Regions from separate parts of the Pectobacterium atrosepticum genome, predicted to be linked through region 3. Evidence: predicted binding sites of a transcription regulator. Region 3 holds the regulator's gene; each other region holds the start of a gene.
What was found. The regulator LexA, encoded in region 3, represses DNA repair genes until DNA is damaged. The targets are predictions, from matches to a motif close to TNCTGTATGTACATACAGNA.
Positions count from the first base shown of each region.

Region 1: mutH (DNA mismatch repair endonuclease MutH) is a predicted target of LexA. The motif match lies at 2,532-2,551, and genes of this name have one in related genera.
Region 2: rmuC (DNA recombination protein RmuC) is a predicted target of LexA. The motif match lies at 6,247-6,266, and genes of this name have one in related genera.

Region 1 covers NZ_CP009125.1:1,090,907-1,098,430, forward strand. The annotation lists gene GZ59_RS04880 (NADP(H)-dependent aldo-keto reductase) at 1-23, opposite strand, end outside; gene GZ59_RS04885 (YgdI/YgdR family lipoprotein) at 230-436, opposite strand; gene GZ59_RS04890 (TerC family protein) at 610-1,326, opposite strand; gene mutH (DNA mismatch repair endonuclease MutH) at 1,598-2,293, opposite strand; gene rppH (RNA pyrophosphohydrolase) at 2,990-3,523, shown strand; gene ptsP (phosphoenolpyruvate--protein phosphotransferase) at 3,536-5,782, shown strand; gene lgt (prolipoprotein diacylglyceryl transferase) at 5,989-6,855, shown strand; gene thyA (thymidylate synthase) at 6,892-7,524, shown strand, end outside.
Region 2 covers NZ_CP009125.1:217,865-225,388, forward strand. The annotation lists gene GZ59_RS00970 (starvation-sensing protein RspA) at 1-698, shown strand, start outside; gene GZ59_RS00975 (GntR family transcriptional regulator) at 704-1,417, opposite strand; gene argE (acetylornithine deacetylase) at 1,472-2,623, opposite strand; gene argC (N-acetyl-gamma-glutamyl-phosphate reductase) at 2,826-3,830, shown strand; gene argB (acetylglutamate kinase) at 3,868-4,641, shown strand; gene argH (argininosuccinate lyase) at 4,703-6,076, shown strand; gene rmuC (DNA recombination protein RmuC) at 6,311-7,524, shown strand, end outside.
Region 3 covers NZ_CP009125.1:594,741-602,264, reverse strand. The annotation lists gene GZ59_RS02685 (DoxX family protein) at 1-22, shown strand, start outside; gene GZ59_RS02680 (glutathione S-transferase family protein) at 143-1,138, shown strand; gene GZ59_RS02675 (LysR family transcriptional regulator) at 1,218-2,114, opposite strand; gene GZ59_RS02670 (pirin family protein) at 2,226-2,924, shown strand; gene zur (zinc uptake transcriptional repressor Zur) at 3,031-3,540, shown strand; gene GZ59_RS02660 (CsbD family protein) at 3,587-3,796, opposite strand; gene lexA (transcriptional repressor LexA) at 4,246-4,854, opposite strand; gene GZ59_RS02650 (diacylglycerol kinase) at 4,965-5,330, opposite strand; gene plsB (glycerol-3-phosphate 1-O-acyltransferase PlsB) at 5,460-7,524, shown strand, end outside.

The DNA.
Region 1 (7,524 bases), 500 kb from region 3:
TGGGGAATACGGTGATATTGCATTGCCAGCTTCCTTATGTCTGAAAATAGCAGGCGTATTTCCCGTCATTTCCGCATGATTTGCTGCGATTCCAATGAGTTTGGGAAGACACACCTGAATTCGACTATAACGAAGCCGTGACGAGTGGGGAAGTCTCTTCTGTTACCCCTCTGCAGGATTTTGCTGGGGAGTGTCGCCCGATGAGAGAAATATCGGGCTAAAATTGAGGTTAGCGCTGCACAATCTGAGAGACTTGGTCGCTGTTGATTTGTTTCTGATTACCTTGCTCATCGGTATAGCTAAGTAACCCAGTATCTTTATCTAACATGGGCTTCCCCTGTGTCAGGAGCATTTGCCCTTCTTTTGTCGCCATCACATAGTTACTGGAACAGCCCACAAGGGTGAATAATAACGCCAGTGTTACCGCCATTTTCATCATATTAACCTGTTAATAAATGCAAAATCTAAAGTGAGTCTAGCAAATGGTCGCGGGGGATAACGTAGGAATAATGGAAAAAATGCGTATAGAGGGAATTAATTTTGTGTAATCAGGCGGCAGGTTGCCGCCTGATGATGGCGTCTTTATCGCGAAAGCGCGTTATGCCGCGATCAGTGCGCTGTTTTATCTTTCTTACTGCGTAACAGGTTCAGTGCCTCGACGGACATCGAGAAGAACATGGCGAAGTAGATATAGCCTTTCGGTACGTGAACGTCGAAGCTTTCCAAAATCAGAGTGAACCCGACAAGGATCAGGAATGACAAGGCCAGCATTTTGACGGACGGATGGCGTTCGACAAACTCGCCGATAGGGCGTGCGGAGAACATCATCACGAGAACGGCGATAATCACAGCGGCCATCATAATAAACAAATGGTCAGACAGACCGACTGCGGTAATCACCGAATCCAGGCTGAAGATAATATCTAACATCATGATCTGCACGATCGCGCCGAAGAAAGAGTACGTCTTGGAGGTATGATCTTCTGAACCGCCTTCGACAGTTTCATGAATTTCCATGCTGGACTTCCAGATAAGGAAGAGCCCTCCGAAGAACAGAATCAGATCGCGAGTGGAAATTTCATTGCCTACCACGGTAAACAGCGGGTCGGTCAGACGCATTACCCAGGCGATAGACGCGAGCAGCCCCAAACGCATGAACATCGCACCCATCAGACCGATGCGGCGAGCTTTGTTTTGTTGGGCTTTAGGTAGTTTGGCGACAACCAGAGACAGGAAAATAATGTTATCGATCCCAAGAACGATTTCCAGAATAGTCAGCGTTCCCAATGCTAACCATGCGTTCGGATCAACAATCCAATCAAACATTGTATCAATACACCTTAAACGAAACGTAAACGACATTATACTCTGCCAGTTCGGTGCGTAGGCAAGCGAAAGTGTCGCTCCCCTTCATCTTTCGTTTTACGACCGTATACTGGCGCCCCTTTTTGCTCCAGGTCGGCGTCAGACTTTTCTCTGGTAGCATTCTATTGCCGCAAAACTGCGACGTATCAGACCAGTGTATGATGAAGCACTGTACGGATGAAGTAGGGTGCTAATAGAACATAGCGCTAATGAAACATGATGATAATGACATTCAGTTGCTGAGCTGCATAAAGTGGCGGGCCAGTAGCGGAGCGGTAAAGGTTTTTTTCAGGTAGAACCCTCGTGGTAAGGTCAAAATAGGTTGACCAAACTCGCCAATGGCCTCTGTTAATGCTCGACTGTTTGCCGCTTTGGGGCGTAATTGCAGTACTTCGCCATGACGGGCGGTGATGCTTTCTACTCGGCCAAGCACAATCAGGTCCATCAACTCTTCCCAGTCACAGCGTAGCTGTTCCTCTTCTTCGTCATTGGGGCTCCAGATCAGCGGCGTGCCAATACGGCGTTCTCCCAGCGGAATGTGACGCGAACCTTCCACCGGAATCCACAGTACCCGTGCGAGCTTGTGCCGTACGTGGCTGCTTTCCCACGTTACACCACTGTTGCCTGTTAACGGTGCGACGCAGACGAAGGTGGTTTCAAGCGGTTTACCCTGTTCATCAATAGGGATGGTTTTTAGCTCGACACCAATTTCAGGGAAATCCTGCTCGGGTTTGCTGCCTGCGCTCGCACCTAGAAAACGTTCCAGCAAGATGCCAATCCAGCCTTTATCGCGTTTCAGGTTAGCGGGAAGAGGCAGGAGAGCGATGTCCGCTAATTCCGCAAGATTATAGCCTGCGAGGGACTGTGCTCGTTGCAGCAAGGCTTGTTCATTTTGCGGTGCGATCGTGTGGATCGAGGGTGAATTCATAGGGTATCGCCTGATATTTTTCCGCTCAAAAAAAATACAGTAAATGGAAAATACAAATACATAGCCTGCAAGGTTGTGGAGAGAAACAATAATAGCATGATTCGTAGCGTTTTTTTTCAGTGTGACGGCGATCACTGAACGCAGTTTTGCAAACTGTGCACGTATAGCCACCGACAATGAACAGGATCTTACACTAGGTTATCCACAGATTTCTTGGATAACCCACATAAACATGAATTACTGGTTCCATTTACAGCCTTGACTCCCAGCCTTTTTGCTGTGTTTGCCTATTTATTGCCTGAGTTTGAGACATTACCTGTGGATAAAATCGGCATAGTGCGATCTTTCGCCAATCTTGCATTGTATGCCATTTGAACAAAAAATAAGGGTTAGCTATTTCAATTAAAATGGTTTGTAACATCATGAATAAAGATAACTATTTTTTAATTGTTGGTGTTTTTTTTTCTTTGTGAAAAATGAGTTTTACTCACTTCTTCATGGGTTCTGCACAAAGATGTCCACAGAAAAAGTGAATAAACTGCGAGTTCTGGTCTTCACATGTTTATAACTTTGATCTTATCTGTGGGTTATCTTACTTTTATTAGTGTCACATGCTTTCTAAGCAGTGGTTTACCGCCTGACGGGAGTGTGAAACAATCGGGCTATCTTTGCATTGATGTTTATTGAGGTAGTCCGGTGATCGATGATGATGGCTACCGCCCAAACGTTGGTATTGTAATTTGTAATCGGCAGGGGCAGGTGATGTGGGCCCGGCGCTATGGTCAGCACTCATGGCAATTTCCGCAGGGGGGAATTAACCCCGGTGAAAGTCCCGAGCAAGCGATGTACCGCGAACTGTTTGAAGAAGTCGGGTTAAGAAAAAAGGATGTGCGTGTGTTGGCATCTACCCGTAACTGGTTACGCTATAAATTACCAAAGCGTTTGGTGCGTTGGGATACAAAACCGGTCTGTATCGGCCAAAAGCAGAAATGGTTTTTGCTACAGTTGATGTGTAATGAGTCGGATATCAATATGCAGAGCAGCGGCACGCCGGAATTTGATGGCTGGCGCTGGGTGAGTTACTGGTATCCGGTACGTCAGGTCGTCTCTTTTAAGCGAGATGTTTATCGTCGCGTGATGAAGGAATTTATCAGCCCGGTGATCCTGCTTCAGGAGAGTGTTGCGGCTCGGGTGGCGACGCCACCCAGTCCTCGGCGAAAAAGAGGGTAATTCAGACACATTATGCTCACGCGCTTGCGAGAAATTGTCGAAAATGTTGCGGCAACGGCCCGCCTTAGTGATGCGCTGGACATTCTGGTCAATGAGACCTGTCAGGCTATGGACACGGAAGTCTGTTCCATTTATCTGGCCGATCACGATCGTCAATGCTATTACCTGATGGCGACGCGCGGGTTGAAAAAGCCGCGCGGGCGCACGGTTACGCTGGCGTTTGGGCAAGGCATTGTCGGGCTGGTTGGGCAACGTGCTGAGCCCATCAATCTGGCCGACGCTCGTACGCACCCCAGCTTCAAATATATCCCCGCGGTCAAAGAGCAACATTTTCGTTCTTTTCTCGGTGTTCCCATTATTTACCGTCGCCACCTGCTGGGTGTGCTGGTGGTTCAACAGCGTGAACATCGTCAGTTTGATAAAAACGAAGAGTCGTTCATGGTGACGCTGGCTACGCAGATGGCCGCTATTCTTTCCCTTTCGCAGATAAAAACGCTCTTTGGCCAATACCGCCAGACGCGCGTTAAAGCGCTAGTCGCAGCACCCGGTGTGGCGATTGCCCCTGGCTGGCAGGATTGTACCCAACCTTCTCTGGAACAGGTTTTCCCCGCATCCAGTTTGGATAGTGAGCGCGAGCGTTCCCGTTTAACGCAGGCGTTAGAAGAGGCGACGGCGGAATTCCGTCGCTTCAGCAAGCGGTTTAGCGCCAGCGCGCAGAAAGAAAGCGCGGCGATTTTCGATTTGTATTCGCACTTGCTGAATGATGCGCGCCTCAAACGTGAACTGTTTCAGGAAGTAGATGCGGGCAACGCCGCCGAGTGGGCTGTAAAGCTGGTTATCGAGCGTTTTGCGGCGCAGTTCACCAATTTGCAGGACACCTATTTACGCGAGCGCGCAGGCGATCTGCGTGCGTTAGGGCAACGCCTGCTCTTTCATCTCGACGATAACGCGCAAATCATGGGGCAATGGCCTGAACGCTTTATTCTCGTTGCGGATGAATTAACGGCTACGCTGCTCGCGGAACTGCCGCCGGAGCGGTTGGCGGGCGTCGTTGTCTATGACGGTGCTGCCAATTCACATGCGGCGATTCTGGTTCGTGCCATGGGCATTCCTACGCTGGTTGGCGCGGACATTCAGCCTGAGCTGCTGCATCAGCGACAGTTGATCATTGACGGCTATCGCGGTGAGTTGCTGGTCGATCCTGAACCGGTGCTGGTGCAGGAATACCAGCGTCTGCTGACGGAAGAAAACGAGCTAACTCGTCTGGCCGAAGGCGAGATGGAGCAGCCTGCCGTGCTGAAAAGCGGTGAGCGCATTCAGGTCATGTTGAATGCGGGATTAAGCGCCGATCATGAAAAACGCTTTATCAATCAGGTTGATGGTGTTGGACTGTACCGCACGGAAATCCCTTTTATGTTGCAAAGCGGGTTTCCGTCCGAAGATGAGCAGATGGCACAATACCAAAGCATGTTGGATCTTTATCCTACGCGCCCCGTGATGCTGCGTACGCTGGATATTGGTGCGGACAAGCCGCTGCCTTATCTGCCTATCAGCGAGGAGAATCCTTGCCTTGGCTGGCGTGGCATTCGTATTACCCTCGATCAGCCTGAAATTTTTCTGATTCAGGTGCGCGCCATGCTGCGTGCTAACGCGCATATCGGTAATCTCAATATTCTGTTGCCAATGATCAGCAGCCTGGATGAAATCAGTGAAGCGCGTCGCCTGATCGATCAGGCCGCAGGCGAGGTAGAAGAATTACTGGGCTTCCCGCAGCCCAAGCCGCGGATTGGGATCATGATCGAAGTGCCATCGATGCTGTTTCTGCTCCCTCAACTGGCTTCCCGCATCGATTTTGTTTCGGTTGGCACCAACGATCTGACGCAGTATCTGCTAGCGGTAGATCGTAACAACGCTCACGTAGCATCGCTCTATGACAGCCTTCATCCTTCGATGTTACAAGCGCTGAATATGATAGCTGTCGAGTGTGAACGACATAACATTCCGCTTTCCGTGTGCGGTGAAATGGCGGGGGAAGCGCTTGGCGCACTGCTGTTGACCGGACTGGGCTATCGCTCTCTCAGCATGAACGGGCGCAGCGTGGCGCGAATTAAATATTTGCTGCGCCAAATTACGCTGGCTGAGTCGCAGGCATTGGTGAAGCAATTACTGAGCGCACAGAGTTCGACGGAAGTCCGGCAGTGGGCGGCGATTTTCATGGAAGAGCATGGACTGGGCGGCTTGATTCGCGGCGGGCGCTAATGCGTAGCGCAGCCAACGCACAGGCAACTTGAAGTATGACGAGTATAAATGTTTTACAGAACTTTTCCCCACAGCGAGCAATGAGCACGGGCGCGTATGCTATGATTCGCCACCGCGGTTTGCAGGAATGGATTCATTCTCCTGCCTTTTGCCTATCAATGACGATCCCGAAAGCAGGGATAACACAATAAAATATGTGGTGAATGATGACGACAAGCTATCTGGCGTTTCCTCAGTTTGATCCAGTGATTTTCTCAATTGGCCCGTTGGCGCTGCACTGGTATGGGCTGATGTATCTGGTGGGTTTTGTATTTGCCATGTGGTTGGCGGTGCGTCGGGCGAATAAACCGGGTAGCGGTTGGACCAAGGATGAAGTCGAAAACCTGCTGTATATGGGGTTCCTTGGGGTTTTCGTCGGCGGGCGTCTGGGCTATGTCCTGTTTTATGCCTTCCCGTCATTTCTTGAAAATCCGCTCTATCTTTTCAAAGTCTGGGATGGCGGTATGTCGTTCCACGGCGGTTTAATGGGCGTTATCTGCGTCATGCTGTGGTTTGCTCATCGAACCAAACGCCATTTCTTCCAGGTCGCTGATTTTATTGCGCCTCTGATTCCTTTCGGGCTCGGTGCCGGCCGCTTGGGCAACTTTATCAACGGCGAACTGTGGGGACGTGTCACGACAGATACCCCGTGGGCCATGCTGTTTCCAGGCTCGCGCAGCGAAGATATGATGCTGGCTGTTAGCAACCCGCAATGGCAGACGATTTTCAATCAGTTCGGTATGCTGCCGCGTCATCCTTCCCAGCTGTATCAAATGATGCTGGAAGGCGTGGCATTGTTTATCATTCTGAACCTCTTTATTCGTAAATCTCGGCCGATGGGCAGTGTGTCGGGACTTTTCCTTATCTGCTACGGTATGTTCAGGATTATTACCGAATTCTTCCGCCAGCCGGATGCGCAGTTAGGGCTGTTCGGTGGCCTGTTCAGCATGGGACAAATCCTGTCGTTGCCAATGGTGCTCGCCGGTATTCTGATGATGGTCTGGGCCTATCGCCGCCAGCCTGCACAGCAATAATCCGCCGTCCTTCTTTAATATTTGTGGTGAGGTAGTATGAAACAGTATCTGGATCTGATGAAAAAAGTGCTTGAAGAAGGCACGCCGAAGGCCGACCGTACCGGTACGGGCACGCGTTCCATTTTCGGCCATCAGATGCGTTTCAACTTGCAGGACGGGTTTCCGCTGGTTACCACCAAAAAATGCCACCTGCGTTCGATTATCCATGAACTACTTTGGTTTCTGAACGGCGATACCAATGTTGCTTATCTGAACGAAAACAAAGTCAGTATTTGGGACGAATGGGCAGATGAGAACGGTGATTTGGGGCCAGTTTACGGTAAACAGTGGCGTTCGTGGGGAGCCGCAGACGGTCGTCAGATCGACCAGTTGAAGAATGTCCTGACCCAGTTGAGACAGGATCCTGATTCTCGCCGTATTATCGTGTCTGCTTGGAACGTGGGCGAGCTGGACAAAATGGCGTTGGCACCGTGCCACGCGTTTTTCCAGTTCTACGTGGCGGATGGCAAACTCTCTTGTCAGCTTTATCAACGCTCGTGCGATATCTTCCTCGGCCTGCCGTTCAACATCGCCAGCTATGCGCTTTTGGTGCATATGGTGGCGCAGCAGTGCGATCTGGACGTCGGTGATTTCGTCTGGACAGGTGGTGACACGCATCTGTACAACAAC
Region 2 (7,524 bases), 380 kb from region 3:
GGCAGCCAACGGAGGGAGCCTATTACGATCAGGATCAGTACATGGCTAACACGCTCGCCATGTTCCGTGCCTTGCGGGAGAAATACGGCGATCGTTTTCACATCCTGCATGATGTCCATGAACGCCTGTTTCCGAATCAGGCCGTGCAGTTCGCCAAAGCAGTAGAAGTTTATCGTCCCTATTTTATCGAAGATATTTTGCCGCCTGCGCAAAACGAGTGGCTGGCGCAGATCCGTAGCCAGAGCGCGGTGCCGCTGGCGACGGGAGAGCTGTTTAACAACCCCGCCGAGTGGCAAAATCTGGTGATTAACCGTCAGGTTGATTTTATTCGCTGCCATGTCTCACAGATTGGCGGGATTACGCCTGCGTTGAAACTGGGCGCATTCTGTCAGAACTTTGGCGTTCGGTTAGCGTGGCACTGTCCGCCGGATATGACGCCCATCGGCGCGGCGGTTAATATTCACCTCAATATCCACCTGCACAACGCCGCGATTCAGGAGTTTGTCGCTTACCCAGAAAATACCCGCAAGGTCTTCCCGCAGGCGGTGGAACCGGAGAATGGCTATCTGTACCCGATTGAGCGTCCCGGTATCGGTGTCGGCATCGATCTGGATGCAGCGCGGCAGTTCCCTGTCGTCTATCGTCCGCACGAGTGGACGCAGAGTCGCCTGCCAGATGGCACGATGCATACGCCTTGAGTCGCTTACGGCGACTGACGGAAGGCTAGGTTATCGAGGTTTAAGGGGATGACGTAGGTGCAGGTGTAATCTATATCGATGATATCGCTCGATTCGTACACGCGCCCGCCCTGTAAAATTCCGCGATTAAGAATATGCATCGCCGCCGTGCCTTTCTTGCAGCCCAACAGCTCAGCCTGTGCTTTAGTGACGTTAACCGCCTGATAATGTGTCAGGTAGTGTGAAATTGCATAGCCCTTGCTGAGCACATACTGCTGAATAGAGCCTTCAATAATCTTCTGACTCATCTCAGGGAAGTCTGCGGCAGGCATTTTCGATATCTCAATCTGCACCTTGCGGTTATCGACATAGCGTAAGCGGCTGAATTCCCAGATGAACGCATTGTCGCTGATAGCAAAGACCTGCTGCTCTTCTCGGTTCGGCAGGCGTTTATGTAGGCTAAGCAGGCGAGATGAAATCTGAGTAAATTTCTTTTCGGTAATCGAGTTATAAACCAGTGGGTTACTGCGTACGCCCTGATTAATGAAATTACCCGAGCCTTGCACCATATGGATCGCGCCGATACTGGCGAGTTTTTCCAGCGCCTGACGAATAGTAAAGCGCGACACGCCGTATTCTTCCGCCAACTGGCGTTCCGGCGGCAGCTTTTCCGGCAGCGGATCGGTGTGCTGATAGATTTTGCTCAGTAAATCCTGCGCGATGAAATCTTTCTTTTTCATGGGCTGTCTCAAAATGGCCCTGCCAGCATAGCTGACAAGGCCGCTTTCATCGGATCAGTGGTGGCAGAAGTGATGAATAACCTGCGAAATCAGTTCCCGCGTCGGTTTGATAAACGCGGTATCAATATATTCATCCGGCTGGTGCGCCTGTTCGATCGATCCCGGCCCCAAGACCAGCGTCGGGCACAGCGTCTGAATAAACGGCGCTTCGGTGCAGTAGTTCACAATTTCCGTTTTCGTCCCCAGCAGATTCTCCACGACTGATATTAGACGGTGATCGGGCGGGCACTCATAGCCGGGAATCGGGGGATGCAGTTCGCTGATGGTCAACCGACCCGGCCAGCGCTGGCTGACGGGCGCAAGTGCTTCTGACAGCAGTCCGTCCAGATCGTTAAGCGTAATACCCGGCAGCGGGCGAATATCCATATGCAGTTCACAGCAGCCGCAGATACGGTTTGCGGCATCGCCGCCGTGAATATGACCGAGATTCATCGTGGGGTAAGGAATGTGGAAAATTGGGTTGTGATAGCGTTCCTGTAGGGTATTGCGCAGCACCAACAGGTGGGAAATTGCCTCGTGCATCAGCTCAATCGCGTTTACGCCGCGTGAAGGATCGCTGGAATGGCCGGATTGACCCTGAATACGAATCGCATTGGACATATGGCCTTTGTGCGCCCGCACTGGTTGCAGCGAGGTGGGTTCGCCGATGATGGCGCAGTCCGGGCGAATCTGCGTGGATTCGGAGAAATATTTGGCGCCAGCCATCGTCGTTTCTTCATCCGCCGTTGCCAGTACATAGAGCGGCTTCGTGAGCTTGGTCGGATCGATATCGCGCAAGGCATCCAGAATAAAGGCAAAGAACCCTTTCATATCCGCCGTGCCCAGACCGTACAGCTTGTTGTCGTGTTCGGTCAGCGTGAAGGGGTCGCGCGTCCAGCGACCGTCGTCGAACGGAACGGTGTCGGTGTGCCCTGCCAACAATAAGCCACCTTTTCCTTCACCAATCCGCGCTAGCATATTAAATTTATTGAGGGTGCCGGGAACCGGTTGGACTTCAACATGGAAGCCGATATCGCCGAACCAGCCTGCCAGCAGGTTGATTAAGGTATGATTACTTTGATCGAGCGCGCTGTCGGTGGCACTGATGGACGGTGTGGCGATCAATGCCCGATATAGCTCAATAAAAGGGGGTAAATTCATCTTCACTGTTGACAGCCTCTGGTTAGGATAGTATCAATATTCATGCATTTATTTTGAATAAAAATACAATATTGCTCGGCGAAAGGAAACCCAAAGGTACGGCGATGACGATTCGTCACTTTCACTGAGTTTCGCGGGTGAGCAGCGTATCGACGCTGGTGAACCCTGTTACCTGTTCCATAGATAAATAAGAAGGTATACGGATCCCATGCTGAATACGCTGATTGTTGGTGCAAGTGGTTATACCGGCGCTGAGCTTGCGCTCTACCTGAACCGTCACCCACAGATGAACATAACCGCTTTGATGGTTTCTGCGCAAAGTGTCGATGCAGGAAAATTGATTTCTGATTTACATCCGCAGCTCAAAGGCATCATTGATATACCGGTAAAACCGCTGACTGATGCTGAAGAAGCGGCGAAGGGCGTGGATGTTGTTTTTCTGGCGACTGACCACAAAGTCAGCCACGATTTGGCCCCGATTTTTCTGGCGGCAGGCTGCACTGTTTTTGATTTGTCCGGCGCGTTTCGCGTACAGGATGCCGAATTTTATCGTCGCTATTATGGCTTCGAACATCAGCACACCGACTGGCTGGCAAAAGCGGTTTACGGGCTGGCGGAATGGCGCGCTGAAAGCGTAAAACAGGCACAGCTGATTGCAGTACCGGGCTGTTATCCGACGGCTGCGCAGCTGGCGCTGAAGCCGCTGCTTGATGCTCAACTGCTGAATTCAGCCCAGTGGCCGGTGATTAATGCCGTGAGCGGAGTGAGCGGCGCGGGGCGTAAAGCATCACTGACCAGCAGCTTCTGTGAAGTCAGCCTGCAACCGTATGGTATTTTCAACCACCGCCATGAGCCTGAAATTTCAACACATCTCGGTACGCCAGTGATTTTCACGCCGCATTTGGGCAACTTCGCCCGTGGCATTCTGGAAACCATCACTTGTCGCCTGCAGCCGGGCGTCACCCAGCAGGATGTCGCTGAAGCCTATCACAACGCTTATCACGATAAGCCGCTGGTTCGTCTGTATGATAAGGGCGTTCCGGCGCTGAAATCTGTTGTTGGCCTGCCGTTCTGCGATATCGGTTTCGCCGTTGACGGTGAGCACCTCATCGTGGTGGCAACCGAAGATAACCTGCTGAAAGGCGCGGCGGCACAGGCTGTGCAATGCATGAACATTCGTTTTGGTTTCCCTGAAACCCAATCGTTAATTTAATGACTACTGGTCCCGACATTTCGAGGCACGAAGCATAATGAATCCGTTAATTATCAAGTTAGGTGGCGTTTTACTGGATAGCGAAGAAGCGCTGGAGCGCCTGTTCACAGCACTGGTGGCTTACCGTCAGGAACATCAGCGTCCGTTGGTGATTGTGCACGGCGGTGGCTGTCTGGTGGATGAACTGATGAAGAAACTGTCGCTGCCTGTCGTGAAGAAAAACGGCCTGCGCGTCACGCCTGCCGATCAGATCGACATCATTACCGGTGCGCTGGCGGGTTCAGCCAACAAGACGCTGCTGTCATGGGCGAAGAAGCATGATATCAACGCTGTGGGTTTGTGCCTGGGCGATGGTGACAGCACGACGGTAACGCAGTTAGATGAATCTCTGGGTTTTGTGGGTAAAGCGGAAGCAGGATCGCCAGCGCTGCTGAACACGCTGCTTTCTGCGGGCTATCTGCCTGTCGTCAGCTCCATCGGTATTACGGCGCAGGGTGACCTGATGAACGTCAACGCCGATCAGGCGGCAACGGCGCTGGCGCAAACGCTGGGCGCGGATTTAATCCTGCTGTCTGATGTTAGTGGCATTCTGGACGGTAAAGGCCAGCGTATTGCCGAAATGACGGCGGAGAAAGCCGAGCAACTGATTGCTCAGGGCATCATCACCGACGGCATGATTGTTAAGGTTAACGCTGCGCTGGATGCCGCTCGTGCGCTGGGCCGTCCGGTTGATATCGCCAGCTGGCGTCATGCCGAGCAACTGCCCGCGCTGTTCAGCGGTGTGGCTATCGGCACGCGTATTCTGGCGTAAGTCGTTTCTGGGTATGGCATGATGCGATACCAACATGAATTACATTCTGGGAGTAATGGTTATGGCTTTGTGGGGCGGTCGGTTTAGTCAGGCAGCAGATCAGCGTTTTAAACAATTTAATGACTCACTGCGGTTTGATTACCGTCTGGCGGAACAGGACATCGTTGGCTCGATTGGCTGGTCGAAAGCGTTGGTGACGGTCAATGTGCTCAGCGAGCAGGAACAGCAACAACTGGAACAGGCGCTGGATGCGCTGCTGGTTGAGGTACAAGCCGATCCTGAGATGATCCTGCAAAGCGATGCAGAAGACATTCACAGCTGGGTTGAGCTGCGCCTGATTGAGAAAGTCGGCGATTTAGGTAAGAAATTGCATACCGGTCGCAGCCGTAACGATCAGGTCGCAACTGACCTGAAACTGTGGTGCAAGGCACAGATTGCAGAGCTGCTGCTGTCGGTACGCCAGCTGCGTCAGGCGCTGGTCACGACGGCAGAAGCCAATCAGGATGCCGTAATGCCGGGTTACACCCACTTGCAGCGCGCGCAGCCAGTGACGTTTGCACACTGGTGTCTGGCTTATCATGAAATGTTAACTCGTGATGAAAGTCGTCTGGAAGATACGCTGAAGCGTCTGGATGTCAGCCCGCTGGGCTGCGGGGCGCTGGCAGGAACGGCTTATCCGATTGACCGTGAGCAGTTAGCAGACTGGCTGGGCTTTGCCTCTGCTACGCGCAACAGTCTGGACACGGTTTCCGATCGCGATCATGTGCTGGAACTGCTGTCCAACGCCTCAATTGGCATGGTTCACCTGTCGCGCTTTGCTGAAGATCTGATCTTCTTCAATAGCGGTGAAGCCGCGTTCGTCGAGCTGTCTGACCGTGTGACATCCGGTTCCTCCCTGATGCCGCAGAAGAAAAACCCGGATGCGCTGGAGCTGATTCGCGGTAAATGCGGTCGCGTACAGGGTGCATTGACCGGCATGATGATGACGCTGAAAGGCTTGCCGCTGGCGTATAACAAAGACATGCAGGAAGATAAAGAAGGGCTGTTTGATGCGCTGGATACCTGGCACGACTGCCTGATGATGGCGGGTCTGGTGCTGGAAGGCATTCAGGTTAAACGTCCGCGCTGTAAAGAAGCCGCTGAGCAAGGCTACGCAAACTCTACAGAGCTGGCAGACTATCTGGTCGCGAAAGGCGTCCCGTTCCGTGAAGCGCACCACATCGTGGGTGAAGCGGTGGTTGAAGCCATTCGTCAGGGCAAAGCGTTGGAAGCACTGCCGCTGACCGATTTGCAAAAATTCAGTGCGGTGATTGGCAATGACGTATACCCGATTCTTGCGTTGCAATCCTGTCTGGATAAGCGTGCTGCACAAGGTGGCGTATCACCGCAGCAGGTCGCTAAAGCGATTAGCGATGCGAAACAGCGCTTAGCCTAAGCATTACTAGAATAGGTCTACGCTATACCTTAAGTTCCCTCAACGTTGGTGCTTCGCGTTGGGGGATTTCTTTGTTATCGCTCTGATTCTTCTGCAAATTATCGTCTGTTGATACTCATATGGAATGCGGCTCGCATTTTTCGGCTCAACCGACTCCCCTCCTGAATTGTTTCTGGACATCCATACAGTATCATTTTACCTTGACCGACAGCGTGAAAGGCCTGCGGAGGTAAAGTGGATATCAGCATATTTTATGGTCTAGGCGGTGGTGCGGTGGGTCTGCTGATCGGGTGGTTAATTGCTAGTCTGATTCATCAGCAGAAGCTGTCGCAGCATAATACTGAACAGCGGTTGCTGGCGCAGACATTGCAGCAGACTCAACAGTCACTCAGTGAACAGCAGCAGGCAAAGCAGCAGGATGAACAACGACTGCGGCAAAACGAGCTGGAACTGCGCACGGTTCACGCTCAACTCTCTGCCAGCCATGAAAAGCTGCAACAACTTGGCGAACTCCGCACTGAATGCGTGCAGCTAAATCAGGAACTGCGGACGTTGCGTGAAATCAATAGTGCGCAGGAAGCCGAACTGCGGGAAGTCACTATTCGGCTGGAAGAAACCCGTATGGCAGCGGAAGAGAAGCAGCGGCTGCTGGCAAGCAGCGAACAGCGGTTGACGACACAGTTTGAGAATCTGGCGAACCGCATTTTCGAACACAGTGGCCGCAAGGTGGATGAACAAAATAAACAGAGTCTGGATAAGCTGCTGATGCCGTTGCGTGACCAGCTTGATGGGTTTCGTCGCCAGGTGCAGGACAGTTTTGGCGCGGAAGCGCGCGAGCGTCACACGTTGGCACATGAGATCCGCAATCTGCAACAGCTGAACGCGCAGATGGCACACGAGGCCATCAACCTGACGAAAGCGCTGAAAGGCGACAATAAGACGCAGGGTAACTGGGGCGAAGTGGTGTTAAGCCGTGTGCTGGAAGCCTCCGGTCTGCGTGAAGGCTATGAATATCAAACACAGGTCAGCGTGCAAACGGGGACAAATAGCCGTTTGCAACCCGATGTCATCGTGCGTTTACCGCAGGGTAAAGATGTTGTGATCGATGCCAAGATGTCGCTGGTGGCCTACGAGCGCTATTTCAATAGTGACGATGACGTAGAACGTAGTGCGGCGCTGAACGAACATTTACTCTCGGTTCGCAGCCATATTCGGCAGTTGAGCAGCAAAGATTACCAACAGCTTCCGGGGCTGCGTTCTCTGGACTACGTACTGATGTTTATTCCCGTCGAACCCGCTTTTCTGGTCGCTATCGATCGCCAGCCCGAGTTGATCAACGAGGCGCTAAAGAACAATATTATGCTGGTCAGCCCGACCACGCTGCTGGTGGCATTACGTACTATCAACAATTTATGGCGCTATGAACAACAGAGTCGCAATGCACAGCA
Region 3 (7,524 bases):
CCTGCTGGGCAAAAAGTGGTAAGACGAGCCTTCTCCAGCCTGTACTACACTGAATAGTCGAATAACGAATACACTCAAAATAGCGACGGCAAGCATACAAGGCTTGCTGTCGTTTTATCATCACTCACTAACGGGAGGATTTATGGGACAACTGGTTGACGGCGTATGGCACGATACCTGGTATGAAACCAAATCTACCGGCGGTCACTTTAAGCGCTCGGAATCTGCATTCCGCAACTGGGTAACGCCCGATGGCGCACCCGGCCTCACCGGCAAAGGCGGCTTTCCCGCCCAGTCTGGCCGTTATCATCTCTATGTTTCGCTCGCCTGCCCGTGGGCACATCGCACGCTGCTAATGCGGCAGTTGAAAGGGTTAGAGGATCACATCGCCGTTTCAGTGGTTCACCCACTCATGCTCGATCACGGCTGGACGTTCGGTACCGATTTTGAGGCCGCAACGGGTGATTCGCTCTATCAGCATGAATTCCTCTATCAACTCTATCTGCACGCCAAACCAGACTACAGCGGTCGGGTAACCGTGCCCGTCCTGTGGGACACCGAGCAACACACTGTCGTCAGTAACGAATCCGCCGATATCATCCGCATGCTGAACAGCGCGTTTGATGGCGTAGGTGCAATCGCGGGAGATTACTACCCAGAAGCACTACGTACTCAGATTGATGAATTGAACAGTTGGATTTACGACAAGGTCAACAACGGCGTTTACAAAGCCGGTTTTGCGACGACTCAGTCAGCCTATGATGAATCTGCAACCACCGTTTTCGCTGCGTTATCCGATCTGGAAACCATACTGGCAAAACAGCGCTACCTGACCGGTGAGCAGTTAACCGAAGCCGACCTGCGGCTGTGGACGACGCTGATCCGTTTCGATCCGGTCTATCACACGCATTTTAAGTGCGATAAATATCGCCTGAGTGATTATCCCAATCTGTTCGGTTTTCTGCGTGATATTTATCAGATGCCCGGCATCGCCGAAACTGTCGATATGGCGCATATTCGTCACCACTACTATCGTAGCCACGGCACGATTAATCCGCACGGGGTGATTTCGCTGGGCCCAGAGCAAGATCTGAACCAGCCTCACCAACGTGATAAAAAGTTTGTCGATTTATACTAAGGTTTTGTCGATTTACACTTAAAGCATGAAGTGCTGAGGCAAGGTGTGGCTCCACACCTTGCCTCAGAAAGCGCAGGATTTAGGGCTGGTTCAGTAGTTTTGGAATTTCACGCAGGAACCAGGATTTCGCTTCGCCCATGCTGTCTCGCCGCCACGCCATAATAATCTGGCTTTCCATCTGATGCTCTGGCCCAATCACCAGTAAACGTCCTTCGGCAATATCTTGCGCGACCATAGGATATGGCATCGTCGCGACACCTAGCCCAGCCAACAGCGCACGCCGTTTATCATCTAGAGAACTCACCGTCAGACGCTGCTGTTTATCCAGCAGTTGTACAGTCAGCACTGGACGCTCACGCGCGGTGTCCGCCATGGCAATCCCACGATATTTTACACGAATCGCATCCGACAGCGGCTCTGGCTCTTGGTGAATAGGGTGTTCTGGGCTGGCAACATAAACGTTATTCATCGTGTACAGTTTGCGGGTATTCATTTCGGAAGACGCACGAAAATGCATGTCCGGTGCAATCACGATATCAGCGCGCCCTTGCTCAAGACGTTCCCACGCGCCCGCCAGCACTTCCGTCAGGATCGATACCTGCGTATTCGCTTTAAGCGCCAGTTTATCGATTAATGGGAAAATCCGCTGAGTCGGAATCAGAGCTTCTGTCACAATCGTCAGGTGCGTTTCCCAACCACGTGCCAGTGCTTCCGCATCCGTGGTGAGTTTATCTGCGGCTTCCAGCAGGATACGTCCACGTTCCAACAACATTCGTCCGACATTCGTGAATTTCGTACGATGTCCGGAACGATCAAACAATACTACATCCAGCTCATCTTCCAGTTTCTGCATGGTGTAGCTCAGTGCCGAAGGCACCCTACCCAACTCGTCTGCCGCAGCGGCAAAGCTGCCACGACGATCGATCGCATCCATCACCCTCAAGGCTTCCAGCGTCAATGCTCGTTCTCTCGCCATCTTCATACTCATTCAGGAATTTTGAATATACCGACCAGATTAACTAGCTAACAATCCAACGTCCACACAATTACTATCAGTTTAATAAATAATTCTCTGGGGATAAAAATTATGATCACACGAAGAGCAGCAGGGCAATGCGGTCAAGCCGACTATGGCTGGTTGCAGGCACGCTATACATTCTCTTTCGGTCACTATTTTGACCCACAGTTACTGGGCTACGCTTCTCTTCGCGTGCTCAATCAGGAAGTGTTAGCGCCGGGAGCCTCATTCCAGCCTCGAACCTACCCACGTGTAGATATCCTGAATATTATTCTTCAGGGCGAAGCGGAATACCGCGACAGCAACGGCTGCCACATTCAGGCTAAAGCTGGAGATGTGCTATTGCTCGCCACTCAACCGAACGTCAGCTATAGCGAACATAACACCAATGCCAGTAAGCCACTGACACGTCTGCAATTATGGCTGAATGCTTGCCAGACCCGAGAAAACAGCCCGCTGCAGCGCATGGGGCTGAGTTCATCAAGCCACACGCTGCTTGCCTCACCGGAAGGCGAGCAGGATAGTCTGCAACTGCGCCAGCAGGTCTGGATCCATCATGTCGATCTCCAGCCGAATGAGCAAAGCACGATCGCCCTACAGGGAAATCAGGCTTACCTCCAGCTGATCCACGGTTCAATGGCAGTGAAAGGCAGCCAGCACAGTGAAACATTACACTGTGGTGACGGAGCCTTCATCAAGGAAGAAACGACGTTGACGCTCCAGGCAGAATCACCGTTGCGGGCACTGCTCATCGATCTGGTCGTGTAGTTCCTCTGTCCGTTGTATTCGCAGGAAAACGCCACTCACTCGGCGTTTTTACTCAGTCGTGGTAAGCTATCCGCCTTGTTCCTCAATGCGTCAGGGTGATATGACAATGGATTCAACCAATCAGGACAAACTTCTTGCCCAGGCTGAACAGATTTGTCAGCAGCGCGCTGTGCGCCTAACTCCACAGCGGTTAGAGGTTTTACGCCTTATGGCACAGCAGTCCGGTGCTATCAGCGCTTATGATCTGCTGGATCTGCTGCGAGTTTCTGAGCCTCAGGCTAAACCACCGACCGTCTATCGCGCGCTGGATTTTCTGCTGGAACAAGGCTTCATTCATCGAGTCGAATCAAACAACAGCTACGTGCTGTGTCACCACATCGAAGACCACAGCCATACGTCTGCCCTTTTCATCTGCGATCGCTGCGGACAGGTCACGGAACGTCAAACCGAAGGTGTGGAAGAAACGCTACGCAGCCTCGCGCAGCAATCGGGATTCACACTGCGTCACAGCGTTGTGGAAGCACACGGGTTGTGTGGCGGCTGTCAGGAAGTGGCGACATGCGAGCAACCGGATCATTGCGATCACGACCACACCGTTCCCATTAAAAAACGATAGCCCTGAGAGGCTATCGTTTCTTTTCTACGGGGAGATATCGCGTTTGCTACCAGTGATATTTGTGGTGATCTTCCCAGTGTTTCACTTCTTTCTCCGCCGCTTCCTTTTCGTACCCGTAACGCTCCTGGATCCTACCCACCAGTTGGTCACGTTTACCTTCAATGACCGTCAGATCGTCATCAGTTAATTTGCCCCATTGCTCTTTCGCTTTACCTTTAAACTGTTTCCAGTTACCGCTGGCTTGGTCTTTATTCATAAGAATCTCCATACCTTAGGTGCATTGCGCATAAAAAAATCGTAACTACCGACTTATGCGTCAGTTTCAGATAAATAAGATTATTCAGTAAGCAGCATCATAAATATGTGAGCCACCACGGTGCTCTTCGCCACTGTCTCCCTTGATTACTGGGCTGACCTAAATGTGGTGGCTAATGATCAATCGCCAAACGACCAATCAAGATAAAAATGCTTACCTTGGTGGAAATTATAGTCGAATATTTCACTAAAAATAAAAAACCAAGTATCTGTAACTAGAATGGCACAAAGAAAGGGGAAATCACCGCAAAAAAGCAGTGAAAAAACAGGGGGTAATGGGAGTCGTAGAAAACACACGCCAAATGTAACTAAATATATATTACTAGCGAATTAACACACGGAACATGATGCACTGATCCAGATAGGCAAGCAGTGCATCAGTGCGGACGATTAGCTCCAGTCGCTGTTACGAATAACGCCAACCGCTAAGCCTTCTATCGAAAAACTTTGCTGACGCAGGTCGACAACGATGGGAGCGAACTCTTCATTTTCAGCGAGAAGATGCACAGTATTACCTTGTTTTTTCAGTCGTTTAACTGTCACTTCATCGTCAATACGTGCCACCACAATCTGCCCGTTACGCACGTCTTCTGTTTTATGTACGGCCAGCAAATCGCCATCCATAATACCGATATTTTTCATCGACATACCACTGACTCGCAGCAAGAAATCAGCGCTAGGTTTAAACATCGCAGGGTCAACCTGATAGCGGCATTCGATATGTTCCTGTGCCAGCAGAGGTTCACCAGCCGCTACGCGGCCAACCAGAGGAATACCCGTTTCTTCTTCCATTAACAGACGAATACCACGAGAAGCGCCCGACACAATTTCAATCACGCCTTTACGCGCCAGCGCTTTCAGATGTTCTTCAGCCGCATTCGGAGAGCGAAATCCCAGCTGCTGAGCAATTTCCGCGCGTGTTGGCGGCATTCCGGAGTGCGCAATATGATCGCGGATCAAGTCATAAACCTGCTGCTGCCTTGCTGTTAATACTTTCATTCCGCCCCCTGGTTGTTTATACAGTCTTGCTGTGAGTATATACAGGTAACGCACAATTGGGAATCGGGATATAGGCAAAGCCCCTGACTTTTATTCGTTTATGCGCGCCATCAGGCAAAATGTTGCCAGAGGATGCTGCCCCATACGACAGCGGCTAACAAGATGGCAACAAAGACGGCCGCCGACCCAATATCTTTCGCCCGACCGGATAATTCGTGGTGTTCAAGGCCAATGCGGTCGACGACGGCTTCAATAGCGCTGTTGGCCAGTTCAAACAACATAATCAATACCACAGACCCAATCAGCAGCAGTTTCTCGACCAGCGTAACCGGCAGTAAACACGCAATAATAACGCCGACAATCGTCAATATGGTTTCCTGACGAAATGCGGCCTCATGCTGCCACGCCTGCTGCAACCCCTTAAAGGAATAACCGGTAGCTTTAATAATCCGGGTCATCCCCGTTGCTTTATTCATTTATCCTCCGTTATTTTTACTCTACATAATTCGCATTTTAACCTACCTGCGTTGTCTCATCACCACAGATCTCCGACGCAGTTTCTGGTATCCTTGCGGCGAATTGCTAACAAGAGGCTCCAAGTTGTTATGTCAGGTTGGCGTAAAATTTACTATAAATTATTGAATCTCCCGCTGAAACTGCTGGTGAAAAGCAAAGTTATTCCCGCAGATCCAGTGGTCGAGTTGGGGTTAGATCCCTCACGTCCTATACTCTATGTTCTGCCTTATAACTCTCAGGCGGATCTCTTGACGCTACGTGCGAAATGTCTGGCATTGGGCTTACCCGACCCCTCGCAATCGTTCGAATTCAATGGCGTAGAACTCCCTAGCCACGTCTTTATTAATGACGGGCCGCGCGTCTTCCGTTATTACGTTCCCAAGCAGAAATCCGTCAAGCTGTTCCACGATTATCTGGACCTGCATCGCGCCAATCCAGATTTAGACGTACAGATGGTGCCAGTTTCCGTGATGTTTGGGCGATCCCCTGGTCGGGAAGGTCACACTCAGGCTGCACCACACCTGCGATTGCTCAACGGCATTGAGAAATTCTTCGCCGTTCTGTGGCTAGGCCGTGACAGTTTTGTCCGCTTCTCAAGCCCAGTGTCGCTGCGCTATATGGCGACCGAGCATGGCACTGACAAAACCATAGCCCACAAACTAGCACGTGTCGCGCGTATGCACTTCTCTCGCCAGCGCTTGGCAGCAGTTGGCCCACGCTTACCGGTGCGTCAGGAACTGTTTAACAAGCTGCTGGACTCCAAAGCGATCAAGAAAGCGGTAGATGATGAGGCTCGCAGTAAGAAAATTTCTCATGAGAAAGCGCAGCAAAACGCCATTGCGCTCATGGAAGAAATCGCCGCTGACTTCTCCTACGAGGCCGTGCGTCTGTCTGATCGCGTATTAAGCTGGACATGGAACCGCCTTTATCAGGGGATTAACGTCCATAACGCCGAACGCGTTCGTCAGTTGGCGCAGGATGGCCACGGCATTGTCTATGTGCCCTGCCACCGCAGCCATATGGATTACCTGCTGCTCTCCTACGTCCTGTACCATCAAGGCTTAGTACCGCCGCACATCGCCGCAGGTATCAATCTTAATTTCTGGCCGGCGGGACCCATCTTCCGCCGTCTTGGCGCGTTCTTTATTCGCCGAACCTTCAAGGGCAACAAGCTCTATTCCACGATTTTCCGCGAATATCTGGGCGAGCTGTTTGCCCGTGGTTATTCGGTTGAATACTTCATGGAAGGCGGGCGTTCACGTACAGGGCGTCTTCTGGATCCCAAAACCGGCACGCTAGCCATGACCATTCAGGCCATGCTCAGAGGCGGCACGCGCCCTATCACGTTGGTGCCGATTTATGTCGGTTACGAGCATGTGATGGAAGTCGGCACCTATGCGAAAGAGTTGCGCGGCGCGGTGAAGGAAAAAGAAGGCTTTATGCAGATGGTGCGTGGTTTACGTAAGCTACGTAATCTGGGTCAGGGGTACGTGAACTTCGGCGAACCGCTCCCGCTAACAACCTATCTGAATCAACATGTACCGCAATGGCGTGACGCGATTGATCCCATCGAGGCGCAGCGTCCAAGCTGGCTAACACCGACGGTGCAGGATATCTCTATGGATATCATGGTGCGCATCAATAATTCTGCGGCAGCAAACGCGATGAACCTGTGTTCCACTGCCCTATTAGCATCACGCCAGCGTTCGCTCACACGTGAACAAATGCACGAACAGTTGGATTGCTACCTGCAACTGCTGCGTCAGGTTCCTTACCACAAAGATATTACAGCGCCCAAGAAGACTGCGGATGAACTACTGGAACACGCGCTGGGCATGAACAAGTTCGAAGTGGAGAAGGACAGTATTGGTGACATCATCATTCTGCCGCGCGAGCAGGCTGTTCTGATGACGTATTACCGCAATAATATCCAGCACCTGTTGATATTACCGTCGCTGATCGCCAGCATCGTCATCCATCATCGTCGGATTACACTTGCCGAAGTCGTGCGACAAATCACGCTGATCTATCCGCTGCTGCAAGCCGAGCTGTTCCTACACTATTCCAATGAGCAATTGCCAAGAGTACTGGAAACGCTAGCGAATGAGCTGACTCGACAAGAATTACTGTGTAGCCGTGATGGTCAATTGGCGA